DNA from 3 places in the Methylopila musalis genome. Region 3 is predicted to be linked to each of the others. Evidence: riboswitches for the same ligand, from Rfam matches in the RefSeq annotation. Region 3 holds a riboswitch; each other region holds the start of a gene.

Region 1 (4,594 bases), on a different contig from region 3:
GGCCCTGCGGCGAGCGGATGTTGCAGGGGTCCTTGAAGGTGATCCAGGGGTGCCCGGTCTCGAACAGCATGGTGAGCATGCGCCGCCACAGGTCAAGCGCCCGCATCGACTTGTGGACCTTGAGCTCGCCGCGGGCGGCCTTGGCCTCGTAGGCCTCGTAGGCAGCCTTGAACGCCGGGCCGTAGAGATCATGCAGGTCCGGCGTCTCATCGGGCGAGAACAGTGTCCATTGGCCATCCGCCTCGACACGCTCGAGGAAGAGGTCCGGAACCCAGTTCGCGGTGTTCATGTCGTGGGTGCGGCGGCGGTCGTCGCCGGTGTTCTTGCGGAGATCGAGGAATTCCTCGATGTCGACGTGCCAGGTCTCGAGGTAGGCGCAGACCGCGCCCTTGCGCTTGCCGCCCTGATTGACCGCGATCGCGGTGTCGTTCGCGACTTTCAGGAACGGCACCACGCCCTGGCTCTCGCCGTTGGTTCCCTTGATGTGCGCGCCGAGGCCGCGCACGCGGCTCCAGTCGTTGCCGAGGCCGCCGGAATACTTCGCGAGCAGCGCGTTGTCCTTCACGCCCTTGAAGATGCCGTCGAGGTCGTCGGCGATCGTGGTCAGGAAGCAGGAGGAAAGCTGCGGGCGCGTCGTGCCCGAGTTGAACAGGGTCGGGGTGGAGGCCATGAAGTCGAAGCTCGACAGCAGGTCGTAGAACTCGATCGCGCGCGCCTCGCGGTCGATCTCGCGGAGCGAAAGGCCCATGGCGACGCGCATGAAAAATGCCTGCGGCAGCTCGATGCGCTGTCCGCCCGTGTGCAGGAAGTAGCGGTCGTAGAGCGTCTGGAGACCGAGGAACTGGAAGTCGAGGTCGCGCTCGGGCTTCAGCGCGGCGGCGAGCCGGGCGAGGTCGAAGCGCTCAAGTTCGGCGTCGATCAGCCCGGCGGCGACGCCCGCCTTGATAAAGGCCGGGAAGTAGTCGGGATAGGCCTCGGCCATGTCGGCCTGCGTGGCCGAGATCGCGCGGCCATGGACCGCCGACAGGCCCTCGGTCCGCAGCATGTCGAGCAGCAGGCGCGCGCTGACATAGGCGTAGTTCGGCTCGGTCTCGACCAGCGTGCGGGCCGCCATCACGGGCGCCTGCTGCAGCTCTGTCGGCGAGACGCCGTCATAGAGATTGCGGCGGGTCTCGGCCGCGACCGCCTCGGTGGAGACGCCCTCAAGGCCTTCGCAGGCCTCGGCGATGATCAGCGCCAGACGGCGTTCGTCGAGCGGGACCATCGAACCGTCGGCGTGGCGAACATGGAGCGAGGGCGTCGCGGTTTCGGCAGGCGCGGCCTTTGCGCGCCGGGCCTCGGCCCGAGCCTCACGATAGAGCACATAGGCGCGGGCGACCTTCTGGTGGCCGCCGCGCATCAGCGCGAGCTCGACCTGATCCTGGATGTCCTCAATGTGCAGCGCGCGGTCGGCGTCGGCGCGCCGGGTGAGCGTCGCGACAACGTCGGCTGTGAGCGCCTCTACCGCCTCATGGACGCGCCGCGAGGCGGCGGCCCCGGAGCCCTCGACGGCCAGGAACGCCTTGGTCACCGCGACCGCGATCTTGGAGCCGTCGAACGGCGTCACCGAACCGTTGCGGCGGATGACGTGGAACGCGGGCGCGGCGACCTTTCCGGGCCGCTCGGCGTCGGTGAAGACCGGCGCGCCGGTGGCGGCGCGATCCTGGGAGATGGAGAGAGACATCGGCTTCAGACCCCGAAAACCTGTTGGGGACGAGGCCACGCGGACGCGAGAGGTCGTGAGGGTTCCCGACAGGCGGGACGGCCGACCGCAAGCGATCCACCGGGACACCCCGCCCGAGGACGTTTCATTCGGTCGGGGCAGGTCTCCTGGCTCGCGGGTCAGCGCCGTCGGTCCTGTCTTCCCGAGGCTCTCGCCCCAGTGACGTTCGGTGGACCTTGGCTCGCCGCTTACAGTTGCGGGGGCAGCGCCGGCATCGCCCGAAGGCTCACCGGCTTCCCTCTTAGCTCCCGCATCTTGCGACTTGGGAGAACCTCGACGACTAGATATTGGGTCTGAGCGCCTGCAAGCGTCAATCCGCCGATGCGGTTATCCCCAATGTCCCCACGGAGCCCGGAGCGGACAGGCTCAGCCCGAGGCGTATGGCGCCACGCTGCGGCTGGCCTCGTCGATGACGAGCTTTCTTCCGACCGGCGGAAAGGCCCTCTGGGGGCAGCGTGGACGTTCGCACACTTTGCAGCCGGCGCCGATCGGGGTCGCGGCCCCGGGATCGGACAGGTCGAGGCCTTTCGAATAGACGAGCCGCTCCGCATGGCGGAGGTCGCAACCGAGTCCCACCGCGAAGCTCTTGCGGATGGCGCCGTACCGTCCCGCCGAACGTTCGACCGTCCGGGCGACCCAGAGGTAGGAGCGCCCGTCCGGCATCTGCGCGACCTGCGTCAGGATGCGTCCGGGCTGGGCGAACGCCTCGTAGACGTTCCAGAGCGGGCAGGCGCCGCCGACGCGCGAGAAGTGGAAGTCGGTCGCCGACTGACGCTTCGAGATGTTGCCGGCGCGATCGACGCGGATGAACACGAACGGCACGCCGCGCGCGTTCGGGCGCTGCAGGGTCGAAAGGCGATGGCAGATCGTCTCGAAGCCGACGCCGTAGCGCTCGGCGAGCGCCTCGATGTCGTAGCGCCCGGTCTCCGCGGCGTGGAGGAAGGGGCGATAGGGCATGAGCAGCGCCCCGGCGTAGTGATGCGCGAGCCCGATCCGGGCCAGCGACCGCGTCTCGGCGCTTCCCTGCGCGGCCTCGTCGGCCAGCCGGTCAATCGCCTCGCCCTGCTCGAAGTAGGCGAGCTGCGTCGCGATCTGAAACGCAATCTGGCCCGGACGCATCCGGCTCGACAGATGGAGCGCGTCGGAGCTGCGACGGAACAGCTTGGCGTCGGCTCGATCGTCGGCTTCGTCCGCCACGACGACCCGCACGCCGTGGCGGCGCTCGAGCAGATCGGTCAGCCGCCCCGCAGCGCTGGCCCCGAATGCGCCGAGCTCGCCCGCGAGGCGCTCGGCCGCCTCATCGAGCTCGCCGAAATGGTTGTGCCGGGCGTAGAAGAAGTCGCGGACCTGCTCGTAAGGGGTAAGGGGCGCGAGGCCTGCCGCTTCGGCTCCCGGCGACAGCCCCGCGGCGAGCGCCTCGGCCTGTTCGGCGGCGTGACGATAGCGCCGGTGCAACGTGACGATCGCGCGACCGACCGCCGGCATCGCGCCTGCGATCTCCCGAAGCTCGCTGGTCGACACCGTCTCGACGGCGGCAGGGTCGGCGAGCGCTTCGCGCAGGTCGGCGATGAGCCGCGCCTCGTCGTCCTCGGCGAAGAGCTGCACGTCGAGGCCGAACACGCCGTTGAGCTTCAGCAGCACCGGGACGGTGAGCGGGCGCTGGTTGTTCTCGATCTGGTTCAGGTAGCTCGGCGACAGATCGAGGGAGGCTGCGAGCGCGGCCTGCGTCATGCCGCGCTCTTCTCTGAGCCGCTTGAGCCGCACCCCCATGAACGTCTTGCGCATCGCGTCGTCCTTCGCGCCGCGCGAATTTGCAAACTTCGCAAATTCGCAAATTTCACTTCGCAAACCTTCGCTTTTTCAGTGGTTTTCTCGGGGTTTGCGTTTGTGAATATTGCGACCGTCACACGACGGCGCAAGCGCGCCTTTCGCTGAGGAAAGATCCGATGACCGCTTTCGAGAAGCTCGTTCCCAACACGCCCTCCGGCCGCTTCGACGGCGTCGAGCGTCCCTATTCGCCCGCCGATGTGGAGCGCCTGCGCGGTTCGCTGCAGGTCAGCCACACGCTCGCGATCTACGGCGCGAACCGGCTCTGGCACATGCTGAGGAACAGGCCCTACGTGCACTCGCTCGGCGCGGTCACCGGCAACCAGGCCATGCAGATGGTTCGCGGCGGCCTCGACGCGATCTATCTTTCGGGATGGCAGGTCGCCGCCGACGCGAACGTCGCGGGCGCGATGTATCCTGACCAGAGCCTTTACCCTGCGAATTCGGGCCCTGAGCTCTGCCGCAAGATCAACCGCACGCTCCAGCGCGCCGACCAGATCGAGCATGCCGAGGACAAGCGTTCGGTCGACTCGTGGTTCGCCCCGATCGTCGCCGACGCCGAGGCCGGCTTCGGCGGTCCGCTCAACGCGTTCGAGATCATGAAGGCCTATATCGAGGCGGGCGCGGCGGGCGTGCACTTCGAGGACCAGCTCGCCTCGGAGAAGAAGTGCGGCCATCTCGGCGGCAAGGTTCTGATCCCCACCCAGGCGCACATCCGCAACCTCGTGGCGGCGCGGCTCGCGGCCGACGTCATGGGCACGCCGACCCTCGTGATGGCGCGCACCGACGCTGAATCGGCCAAGCTCATCACCTCCGACATCGACGAGCGCGATGCGCTGTTCATCGAGAAAGGCGAGCGCACGCCGGAGGGCTTCTATCGCTACAAATGCGGCGTCGAGGCCTGCATCCAGCGGGGCCTCGCCTACGCGCCCTACGCGGACCTGCTGTGGTGGGAGACCTCGAAGCCGAACCTCGAGGAGGCGCGTCTCTTCGCCGAGGCGATCC
Region 2 (4,594 bases), on a different contig from region 3:
CAGCAGCGCGGCGAGACAATGGTTTGGGCTCCGTCTGAAAACGCTCACCCCCGTCATGCCCGAGCCTGTCTCGGGCATCCACGACTTGAACGCCAAAGCGGTCGCTCGGGAAAAAAGCGTGGACACCCGCCTTTGGCGGGCATGACGGGGGCTTGAAGGCTGCGCTTCGACGCGGTCCGGACACGCTCTCACGCCCCCTCCTCCGGCAGGCGGTAGGCGAAGCGCAGCGAGCCGCGCCAGGGCGTCACCTCCGCCTCGACCCCGAAGCTGCGGCGGATCAGGGCCGGCGCCAGCGTCTCCTGTGCAGGGCCGAAGGCGGCGGGGCGCCCGCCCTCCAGCGCCAGCACGTGGTCGGCCATGTCGGCGGCGAAGTCGAGATCGTGCAGCGTGGCGACGATGGTGAGGTCGAGCCCCTTCAACAGCTCGATCGCCTCCAGCCGGTGGCGGATGTCGAGATGGTTGGTGGGCTCGTCCAGCACCAGCAGGCCCGGCTGCTGCGCCAGCGCGCGGGCGATGAGCGCGCGCTGCTTCTCGCCTCCGGACAGCGTGGCGAAGCGGCGCCCGGCGAGGCCTGCGATCTCCATGCGCGCCATGGCGTCCTCCACCACCGTCGCGCCGCCGCGATCGCCGAAGGCGCCCGCGTGCGGCGTGCGGCCCGCCTCCACCATCTCCCGCACGGTGAAGGCGAAATCCGGCGGCGCCTCCTGCAGCACGGCGGCCACCCGCCGGGCCGTCTCGCGGGGGCCAAGCGCCCACAGGTCGTGGCCGTCGAGCTTGACCACCCCGGCGGTCGGGCGGTTCACCCGGTAGAGGCAGCGCAGCAGCGTGGATTTGCCGGACCCGTTGGGGCCGATCACCGCGAGCCGCGCTCCGGGCGCGAGCGCGAAGCTCACGCCCGAGAGCACCGGCGGGCGCCCCGGAGGTCCCCACGCCAGGTTCTCCACCTCCAGCCGGACGGGCGCCGTCACGGCGGTCAGAACCGCAGATGCAGCGCGACTTCGGCGGTGCGCGGCGCGCCGAAGTACCACTGATAATCGCCGCCAGTGTAGGCGTAGGTCTTGTCGGTGAGGTTCTTCACCCGGAGATCGAGCGTGGCGTAAGCGGTCGGCTTCCACTGCAGCCCGGCGTTCACCAGAGCGTAGCCTGGACGGCTGTACCGGTTTTCGGCCGTGGTGTAGGTCTTGCCCACATATTGCAGGCCGGCCTGCGCCTTCCAGTCTTCCGCGAAGCGCCAGGTGGCCCAGACATTGGCGAGCGTTTCCGGCACCGCGTTCGGAGTGTTGCCCTTGCGGCTGACGCTTTCCGGTTCTCCCGTAACGGGATTCATGACGGACTCCCGGAAGTCGTCATAGCGCGCGTCGAGGATCGTGCCGTTGGCGTCGATCCGCCAGCCATGGCCAAGCTCAACGCCGACCGAGGCTTCGACGCCGCGCGAGGACTGCTGCCCCACCTGCTGCGTGATGGTGGGGGTGTTCGCGTCGCGGGACAGAAGGTCGTTCTTCTCGATGTAGAACGCCGAGAGCGTCCACTCGACGCGGTCGTCCCACAGGCTCTGCTTCACGCCGGCCTCGACCTGCCGGCCCTTCGAGAGCGCGAAGTCCGCCTGCGACTTCGGCAGCGAGAGGATGGACGTCACCGGGTCCGCAGCCTCCGAATACTGCGCGTAGACCGCGAGGTTCTCGATCGGTTCATAGACCGCGCCGACGCGCCAGGAGATCGAATTCAGCGTCGGGTTGGACGTGTCGCCGGTGCGGACGTTGCGATAATCCACCTCCGGATGGTCGTAGCGCAGGCCCGCGACCAGCGAGAGCGTGTCCGTGACCTTCAGCCGGTCGTCGAAGAAGAACGAGTACTGGGTGGTGATCGCCTTGTAGTCCTTGCCGTAGGGGCTCGCGCTGCCGTAATCGCCCGGGTCGAAGCCCGTGGGCGGCAGCGACGGGTTGAGGTCCGGATTGCCGTAGCCGCCGTTGTTCAGGCGGCGGAAGTCGAACCGGTTGACGTCGAAACCGACCACCGCCTCGTTCGCCATGCCGAACAGCTCGGTGCGGATGGTGGCGTCGGCGCGGGCGCCGATCTGCTCCTGCTCTTGCTTGATCGCGATGAAGCTCGAGCGGTCGATCAGGCCGGTCCCCGCGTTCCATGTGTAGCCCTCGGCGTTGCGCCACAGGCGGTTGGCGGTGACGTAATAGGCGGTCGCCCGCAGCGTCACGGTCTCGTTCGGCGTCCACTCCGCCTTGAGCTGGGTGATGGTGTCGTTGAAGCGGATCACGCCGTCGCGGACGTTGTAGTTCTCGCCGATCCAGTCCGTCTCCACATTGCCGGCGCCCTTCAGCGGCGTGCCGAAATAGCGGCTCGGCTGATTGTGACCGCCGTCATGCGTCAGGGTGACGGAGAGCTCGTCCGTCGGCCGCCAGTTCAGCGCGCCGGAAAAGGCGAGGTTCTTGTGGTCGCCCCGGTCCATCCAGCCGTCGCCGCGATTGCCGACCACGTCGAAGCTGTAGGCGAACCTGTCGTTGATCGGCCCGGCGCTGCCGGCGGCGAGGCCCACCTGTCCGTCCGTTCCCACCACCATGCGGGCCTCGTTGCGGCGCTCGTCGGTGAGGGGCTTCTTCGGGATGATGTTGATGGCGCCGCCGACGGCGCCCTCGCCGTAGAGCACCGAGGCCGGGCCGCGCAGCACCTCGATCCGGTCCACGGTCCAGGTGTCGAACGGGAAAGTGACGGTGCCCTGGCCCGGATAGAGCCGCACGCCGTCATAGAGCGTGGTGACCGAGTTCACGCCGGTGAAGCCGCGCGACGAATAGGCGCCGAAGCCGTTGCCCGGCGTGCCGATGAAGCTGAAGCCGGCCGCGTTCTGGGTCACGGCTTCGGCGATGGAGGACTGGCCCCGGTCGCGGACCACGTCGCCGGAGACCACGTCCACGCTCGCCGGCGTCTCCAGCGGCGTCAGGCCAAGCCGGCTGCCGGCGTTGGTCTTCACGGACAGGTTCGGGCCGGGCGCGACCGTGGCGCCCGCGCCGCTGACGGTGATCTCGTCGAGCGCCACCGGGCTGTCGGGCGCTTGCGCGCGGGCCGGCGCGGCGAGGGCTGCGGCGCAGCAGGCGCCGAGCAGCGCGGCGCGCAAGGACGAGGGTGCCGGGACGGCGCGTAACGGCAGACGTGAGGAATCAGGCATCGGGACCCCGAGCGGGACGAGTGGCGCGTCACCGCGAACTGGAAGTCGTCCCGAGCGTCACGCGCCTTTCGACGCGCCCGACGGTTCGCCCACCATCGGTGCACCCCGCCCGACGCGTTCGCGTGTAACCACACGGCTGACGGCAGGTCTCCTGGCTCGCGGGTCAGTGCGCGTTCGTCGCCTTCCCAGACCCGTGAGGGTCCAGTGGCCGATGACGACGCGCTCGCCGCTTACAGTTGCGGGGGCAGCCGCGGCTTCGGGCCGAAGCCCGCACCGCGTTCCCTTTTGATCCCCGAAGGGAACCGTCCCCGCCCAATTACGGCGCTGCGGCGCCGAAGGCAAGGCGGTTTCGGGTCACGGCTCCGCGTCCTTGGTTGTGGACGGCGCGGCCATTGGTCGAGGGGCCCGCTCCTCGCGGTCGGGCCCCTCCCGTCCTCAGTACTTGACGACCAGCGGGGCCTCGGCCTTGGCCGGGGTCCACAGCGGGAAGCTGAGGTTGGTCCAGAGGATCGTGTCCTTGAAGCCGCGATTCTTCGAATAGACGTCGCGGGTCAGCTTCACGTTCAGGTTGGCGCCGCCGAAGTCGTAGCCCACGAGGCCGCCGATCGCGAACTGGGACTGCTTGCCGTACCAGGAGACCGGCTTGCTCACATCCGCCGAGAAATGCGCCACCGGGCCGATCTCGAACTTGCCGAACTTCTTGGTCGCGGTGAGGTCAGCGATCACGTAGTTCGGCGCGAAGTCGTCGCGGTCGTCGCCCACCGGCGTGCCGAACATGAAGTTGCCGGTGAGGTTCCAGCCGTCGCCGAGATAGCTCGCGCCGACGCGGTGCTCGATGGTGCCGTAGTCGAGCGAGAGCGTGTCGCCCTGCGGGATGTAGCCGCCGAGGCGGTAGCCCACATAGAGGTCGTTTCCGAGGTCCCAGCTCAGCTGGGCCGCGAAATAGGTGTTGAACAGGCCGAACTCGCTGCCCGCGCCCTCGATCGAGATGTCGGCGATGGTCGGGGCGGCGATCCCGCCGATGTCCGCGCCGAGAAATTTGGCGCCGGTCTGCCAGAAGAAGAAGAACGTGTTGTAGTTCGAGCGGATGTCGACGCCGCCCACCTCCCGGAAGCCGGAATAGGTCTGGTTGAGGTAGTAGAGCCCCTCCGGCGCCACGGCCCAGACCGGGATGCCGGTGGTGTAGCCCGGCGCCGAGGTGCCGGCCGCGCCGGCGGGCGTGGCGGCGAGCGCCAGTCCGGCGGCCGCGGCCGCGGCCGCGCATTTCATGGTCATGCAGATCGTCATCGCGTCAGTCTCCCCGAGGGCGCCCGCCATAGCGGGCCGTTGGGCGCGCGAGCTTCCTTCCGCCGGAACGAGGCCCCGGCGGCCGCACCGCTCTTGCGCTGGATGACGGCGCCGGATCGGTCCCGGCGCCGG
Region 3 (4,594 bases):
GTCGCCGTCGATGCCGACGTCGCCGAACTCGTTCACGATCAGTGCGATCTTCCGGCCGCCGGCGTTCTGCAGCAGATGGCGGATGAGGGTGGTCTTGCCGGCGCCGAGGAAGCCGGTAACGACGGTCGCGGGAATCTTCTGGGGGGCGGTCATGAGGGCTCCTTCGGGAGCTTGAGATCGAGAGGCAGGCCGGCCGCCACCAGCGTCACGCGGTCCGAGACCGCCGCCACGCGCTGGTTCAGCCGGCCCTGATGATCGCGGAACGCGCGGGCCAGCGCGTTGTCGGGCACGACGCCGTAGCCCACCTCGTTGGAGACCAGGACGACGGGGCCTTGCGCCTGAGCGAGGCTCGCCAGCAGTCCGTCCGCGTCCTGCTCCACGTCGTGGTCGGCCAGCATCACGTTGCTGAGCCACAAGGTGAGGCAGTCCACCAGCAGGACGCGGCCGGGCGCGGCCTCCGCCCGGATCGTCTCGGGGAGACGCAGAGGCGCCTCCACCGTGCGCCAGCGGCGGTCGGCGCGGTCGAGCTGGTGACGGGCGATGCGGTCGCGCATCTCATCGTCGTAAGCCTGCGCCGTCGCCACATAGACGAGGTCGCGCCCCGAGGCTGCGGCGAGGCCTTCGGCGAAGCGGCTCTTGCCCGAGCGCGCTCCCCCGAGGACCAGCGCCAGCCGGGCGGTCACGCCCCGCCGAAGCGCTGGCGCAGCGCGCCGGCGAGCGCCCCGAGGGCCGACCAGAACACGAAGCCGGTCACGATCACCGCGACCACGAAGTCGTGCTCCAGCTTGCGCGGGATCGCCGGCGGCTCCGGGGCATGGGGCGCGCCGATCACGTGCGGCGCGGCGATCAGCGCCACCGCGAGGATCGCGAGCACGGGCGAGCGGCCGAAGGCGAGCAGCGCCAGACCGAGCGCGGTGGCGGCCACCGTGCCGATCCACCAGATCTGGCGGGCCTCCAGCGCCGCGCCGGTGACGCCGGGCGCTTCCGGCGGCAGGCCGACGGAGGGCGCGAGCGTGAAGGCGGCGAAGCCGGCGAGGCCCCAGAACAGCCCCTCGCGCCACGAGGCCAGCCCGCCCTTGAGCTCGCTTGCGGACACGAGCAGCAGCGCGAAGCCGACCGCGCTCAGCACGTTGGCGACGAGGGTCCAGCCGAAGCGCTCGATCCCGTCGGCGGGCTCCCAGGCTTCGGGGTCGTGCGCATGGGCCGCGTCGTGGGCCTCCTGCGCGGCGAGGTCGGCTTTCGCGGCGGCGAGATGATCGTGCTCGCCGGACGCGGCGTGGTCATGGGGCGCGGGCGCTTCGGAGCGCTGGGATTCGAACGCCTCGGCCTGAACGATGAGCGGCTGGACGCTGAAATGCTGGACGACGGTCAGCACAAGGCCGGAGCCGAGCCCCACCAGCGCCGCCACCAGAACGATGGTGCGGAACAGATTCACGATGTCGGCTCCGCCTCAGTGGCAGGGAAAGCCGATCGAATGCCGATGGTCGTGCGCCGCGTTGTGCGCCACGGCCATCTGGGCGAAGCCCACGCCGCCGATGATGACGACGCCGAACAGGAACGCGGCGACGATCGAGACCGCGCGCGACGAGGTCAGCGCGGCGGAGGAGGCGGAGGTGCGGAAGTCGGCGTGCGACATGAGCTTACGGCCTTTTCTTGCCCTCCCACCGAGGGCGTTGGCGTGGGCGCCGCGGCAGGTCTCCTGGCTTGCGGGTCGCCGCGACGCGCCGGCCTTCCCGGACCCGAAGGCCCAGTGGCGGAACTGGCGCGCCGCTCGCCGCTCACAGTTGCGGGGGCAGCTCCGGACTCGGGGAACGCGCGATTGCGCGGCTCCCCCCACCGGATTCCCTCTGGTCCCGAAGGAGCCGAAGCGAACGGTTCGAGGCTTAGCAGACGCGGCGCCCGCTCACAACGGCGTGCGACGGGCGCCTTGGTCGAAGGCGGCGGCTCAATAGCCGAGAAGACGCGCGGCGATGCCGACCGGAGAGGGCGAAAGGCCGCGGCCGACCGCCACCGCCTCCCACAGGAACAGCGCAAGCCCGGCGCCTCCGAGCGCGACGCCGACGCGGTGCGCCAGATCGCCGACGCGGCTCGCGGCCTCGGAGCGGGCCAGCGCCAGCGTTGCGGCGGCCACCGCCGCGCCCACCAGCGCCACCACCACCCAGTATTGCAGGTTGGCGGCGCCGCGAATCTGCGGGCTGTGGCCGAGGCCGACCACGGACAGCGCGATCAGGGCGATGAAGCCGAGGCCCCAGCCGAAGAAGGCGGCGCGGCTAAGCGGACGCTCGTCCTGGGGCGCGGGCGGTTTTGGCGGGATGGTCATGGCGTCAGTCGATCGCTTTCAGCACGTCCGCGAGCTTGCCGACCAGCTCGTCCACCTGCGCTTCGGAGATGATGAGCGGCGGCGACAACGCGATGGTGTCGCCGGTGGTGCGGAGCAGCAGGCCGTCGTCGAAGGCCTTGGTGAAGGCGGCGTAGGCGCGTCTGGTCGGCGCGCCCTCGATCGGCTCCAGCTCCACCGCGCCCACGAGGCCGACGGTGCGGACGTCGATCACGTGCGGCAGGCCCTTCAGCGCGTGCAGCCCGTCGGCGAGACGCTCGCCCATGACGGCGGCGCGCTCGAACAGGCCCTCCTCCTGGTAGATGTCGAGGGTGGCGAGGCCGGCGGCGCAGGCCATGGGGTGGCCGGAATAGGTGTAGCCGTGGAACAGCTCGATCACATGCTCCGGGCCGCTCATGAAGGCGTCGTAGATCTTCGACGAGGCGAACACCGCGCCCATGGGCACGACGCCGTTGGTGACGGCCTTGGCGGTGGTGATGATGTCCGGCGTCACGCCGAACAGCTCGGAGGCGAAGGCGGCGCCGAGCCGGCCGAAGCCGGTGATGACCTCGTCGAAGATGAGCAGGATGCCGTGGCGGTCGCAGATGGCGCGCAGCCGCTCCAGATAGCCCTTCGGCGGCGGCAGCACGCCGGTGGAGCCGGCGACCGGCTCCACGATCACGGCCGCGATGGTGGAGGCGTCGTGCAGCGCCACCAGCCGCTCCAGATCGTCGGCGAGCTCCGCGCCGTGCTCGGGCAGGCCGCGGGAGAAGCCGTTGCGGGCGGGGTCATGAGTGTGGCGCAGGTGGTCGACGCCGTTGAGGCCGAGGCCGAACGCCTTGCGGTTCGCCACCATGCCGCCGACCGAAAGGCCGCCGAAGCCGACGCCGTGATAGCCGCGCTCGCGTCCGATCAGCCGGGTGCGGCCGGCGTCGCCCCGGGCGCGGTGGTAGGCGAGGGCGATCTTGAGCGCGGTGTCGACCGATTCCGAACCGGAATTGGTGAAGAACACACGGTCGAGGCCCTTGGGCGCGAGCGCGGTGAGGCGGCTTGCGAATTCGAACGCCTTGGGGTGGCCCATGTTGAAGTTCGGCGCGAAGTCGAGCTCGGCGACCTGCGCCCGCACCGCCTCCACGATCTTCTCGCGGCCGTGGCCCGCGTTGACGCACCAGAGGCCTGCGGCGCCGTCGAGCACCTCGTGGCCGTCGGCGGCGCGGTAGTGCATGTCCTTGGCGCTCACCAGCATGCGCGGCGCCGCCTTGTACTGCCGGTTCGGCGTGAACGGCATCCAGAAGGCGTCGAGATTGTTGGTCGGCGCAGGCGCGGCGCTCGCGGGCATGAGAGTAAGGTCCGGCTGTTGCTAGGGGGCGTGCGGCGCCACGTTGGGCGGGCGCCGTCGGCAGGTCAAGGCGGGGAAACCCCGTTCCCGATCGCGTGAGGAGGCGCAGTGCCGCGGCGTCTCGTCCGTTTCAGGACGTGAGCCGGGGTCCATGGCGCAGGCCACGGGCGCCGTCTATTTTGTCGCATGGGAGGGCGGATGCGCGCCTCGATCATCGCCGTCGCAGCCCTGACCGTGATCGCCGCCGGCGCCTACGCCGGCATGAACGCGCTGTTGCCCGCGCCCGCCCAGACGGCCTTCGACCGCGTGGAGGAGAGCCTCGGCGCGGCGCTGTTCGCAGGCGGCGGCGCGGCGCGTCCCGCGCCGAAGCCCAAGGCGGCCGCGCGCCCCGTGCCGGTGGAGACGGCGCAGGCGCGGGCCGAGAGCGTGGCGAGCCGGTTCGCGACCGTGGGCTCGCTGCTGTCCGAAGAATCGGTGCAGATCGCGCCCGAGCAGCCCGGCCGTCTGGTGGCGATCCACTTCCGGGAGGGCGAGCGCGTCCGCGCTGGCGACCCCGTGCTGAAGCTCGACGATTCGCTGCTGCTCGCCGAACTGAAGGACCTCGAGGCGCGCCTGACGCTGGCGGAGGCGAACCTGAAGCGCGCCGCCTCGCTGTCGCGCTCGGGCTACGCCACCGACACCGCGCGGGATCAGGCCATCGCCGACCGCGCCACGGCGCAGGCCGCGGTGGAGCTTGCGAAAGTGCGCCTCGGCAAGACCGAGATCCGAGCGCCGTTCGACGGCGTGGTCGGCTTCCGGCTCGCCTCGGTCGGGGCCTATGTGCAGGCGGGCCAGTCGATCGTGAATCTGGAGAACGTCGCCACCCTCAAGGTGGATTTCCGCGTGCCCGAGGCGCGGCTGGCGGACGTGCGCCCCGGCCTCGAAGCGGCGGTCGCGGT

What was found. A riboswitch is a leader RNA that binds a small molecule or an ion and turns the genes downstream of it on or off. The one in region 3 is predicted to bind cobalamin.
Region 1: linked by a shared signal. The riboswitch ahead of ACFQ4O_RS02645 (ribonucleoside-diphosphate reductase subunit alpha) and the one ahead of ACFQ4O_RS07195 (CbtB domain-containing protein) in region 3 are both predicted to bind cobalamin.
Region 2: linked by a shared signal. The riboswitch ahead of ACFQ4O_RS08535 (TonB-dependent receptor) and the one ahead of ACFQ4O_RS07195 (CbtB domain-containing protein) in region 3 are both predicted to bind cobalamin.

What each region holds. Positions count from the first base shown of each region.
Region 1 is NZ_JBHTMX010000008.1:19,204-23,797, forward strand. Features, by position in the region: gene ACFQ4O_RS02645 (ribonucleoside-diphosphate reductase subunit alpha) at 1-1,723, opposite strand, end outside; cobalamin riboswitch at 1,843-2,053, opposite strand; gene ACFQ4O_RS02650 (short-chain fatty acyl-CoA regulator family protein) at 2,129-3,547, opposite strand; gene aceA (isocitrate lyase) at 3,709-4,594, shown strand, end outside.
Region 2 is NZ_JBHTMX010000057.1:1,011-5,604, forward strand. Features, by position in the region: gene ACFQ4O_RS08525 (ABC transporter substrate-binding protein) at 1-48, opposite strand, end outside; gene ACFQ4O_RS08530 (ABC transporter ATP-binding protein) at 189-968, opposite strand; gene ACFQ4O_RS08535 (TonB-dependent receptor) at 974-3,124, opposite strand; cobalamin riboswitch at 3,300-3,496, opposite strand; gene ACFQ4O_RS08540 (transporter) at 3,611-4,462, opposite strand.
Region 3 is NZ_JBHTMX010000041.1:14,175-18,768, reverse strand. Features, by position in the region: gene cobW (cobalamin biosynthesis protein CobW) at 1-153, opposite strand, end outside; gene cobU (bifunctional adenosylcobinamide kinase/adenosylcobinamide-phosphate guanylyltransferase) at 150-683, opposite strand; gene ACFQ4O_RS07200 (CbtA family protein) at 680-1,435, opposite strand; gene ACFQ4O_RS07195 (CbtB domain-containing protein) at 1,451-1,636, opposite strand; cobalamin riboswitch at 1,673-1,882, opposite strand; gene ACFQ4O_RS07190 (hypothetical protein) at 1,946-2,320, opposite strand; gene ACFQ4O_RS07185 (aspartate aminotransferase family protein) at 2,325-3,656, opposite strand; gene ACFQ4O_RS07180 (efflux RND transporter periplasmic adaptor subunit) at 3,855-4,594, shown strand, end outside.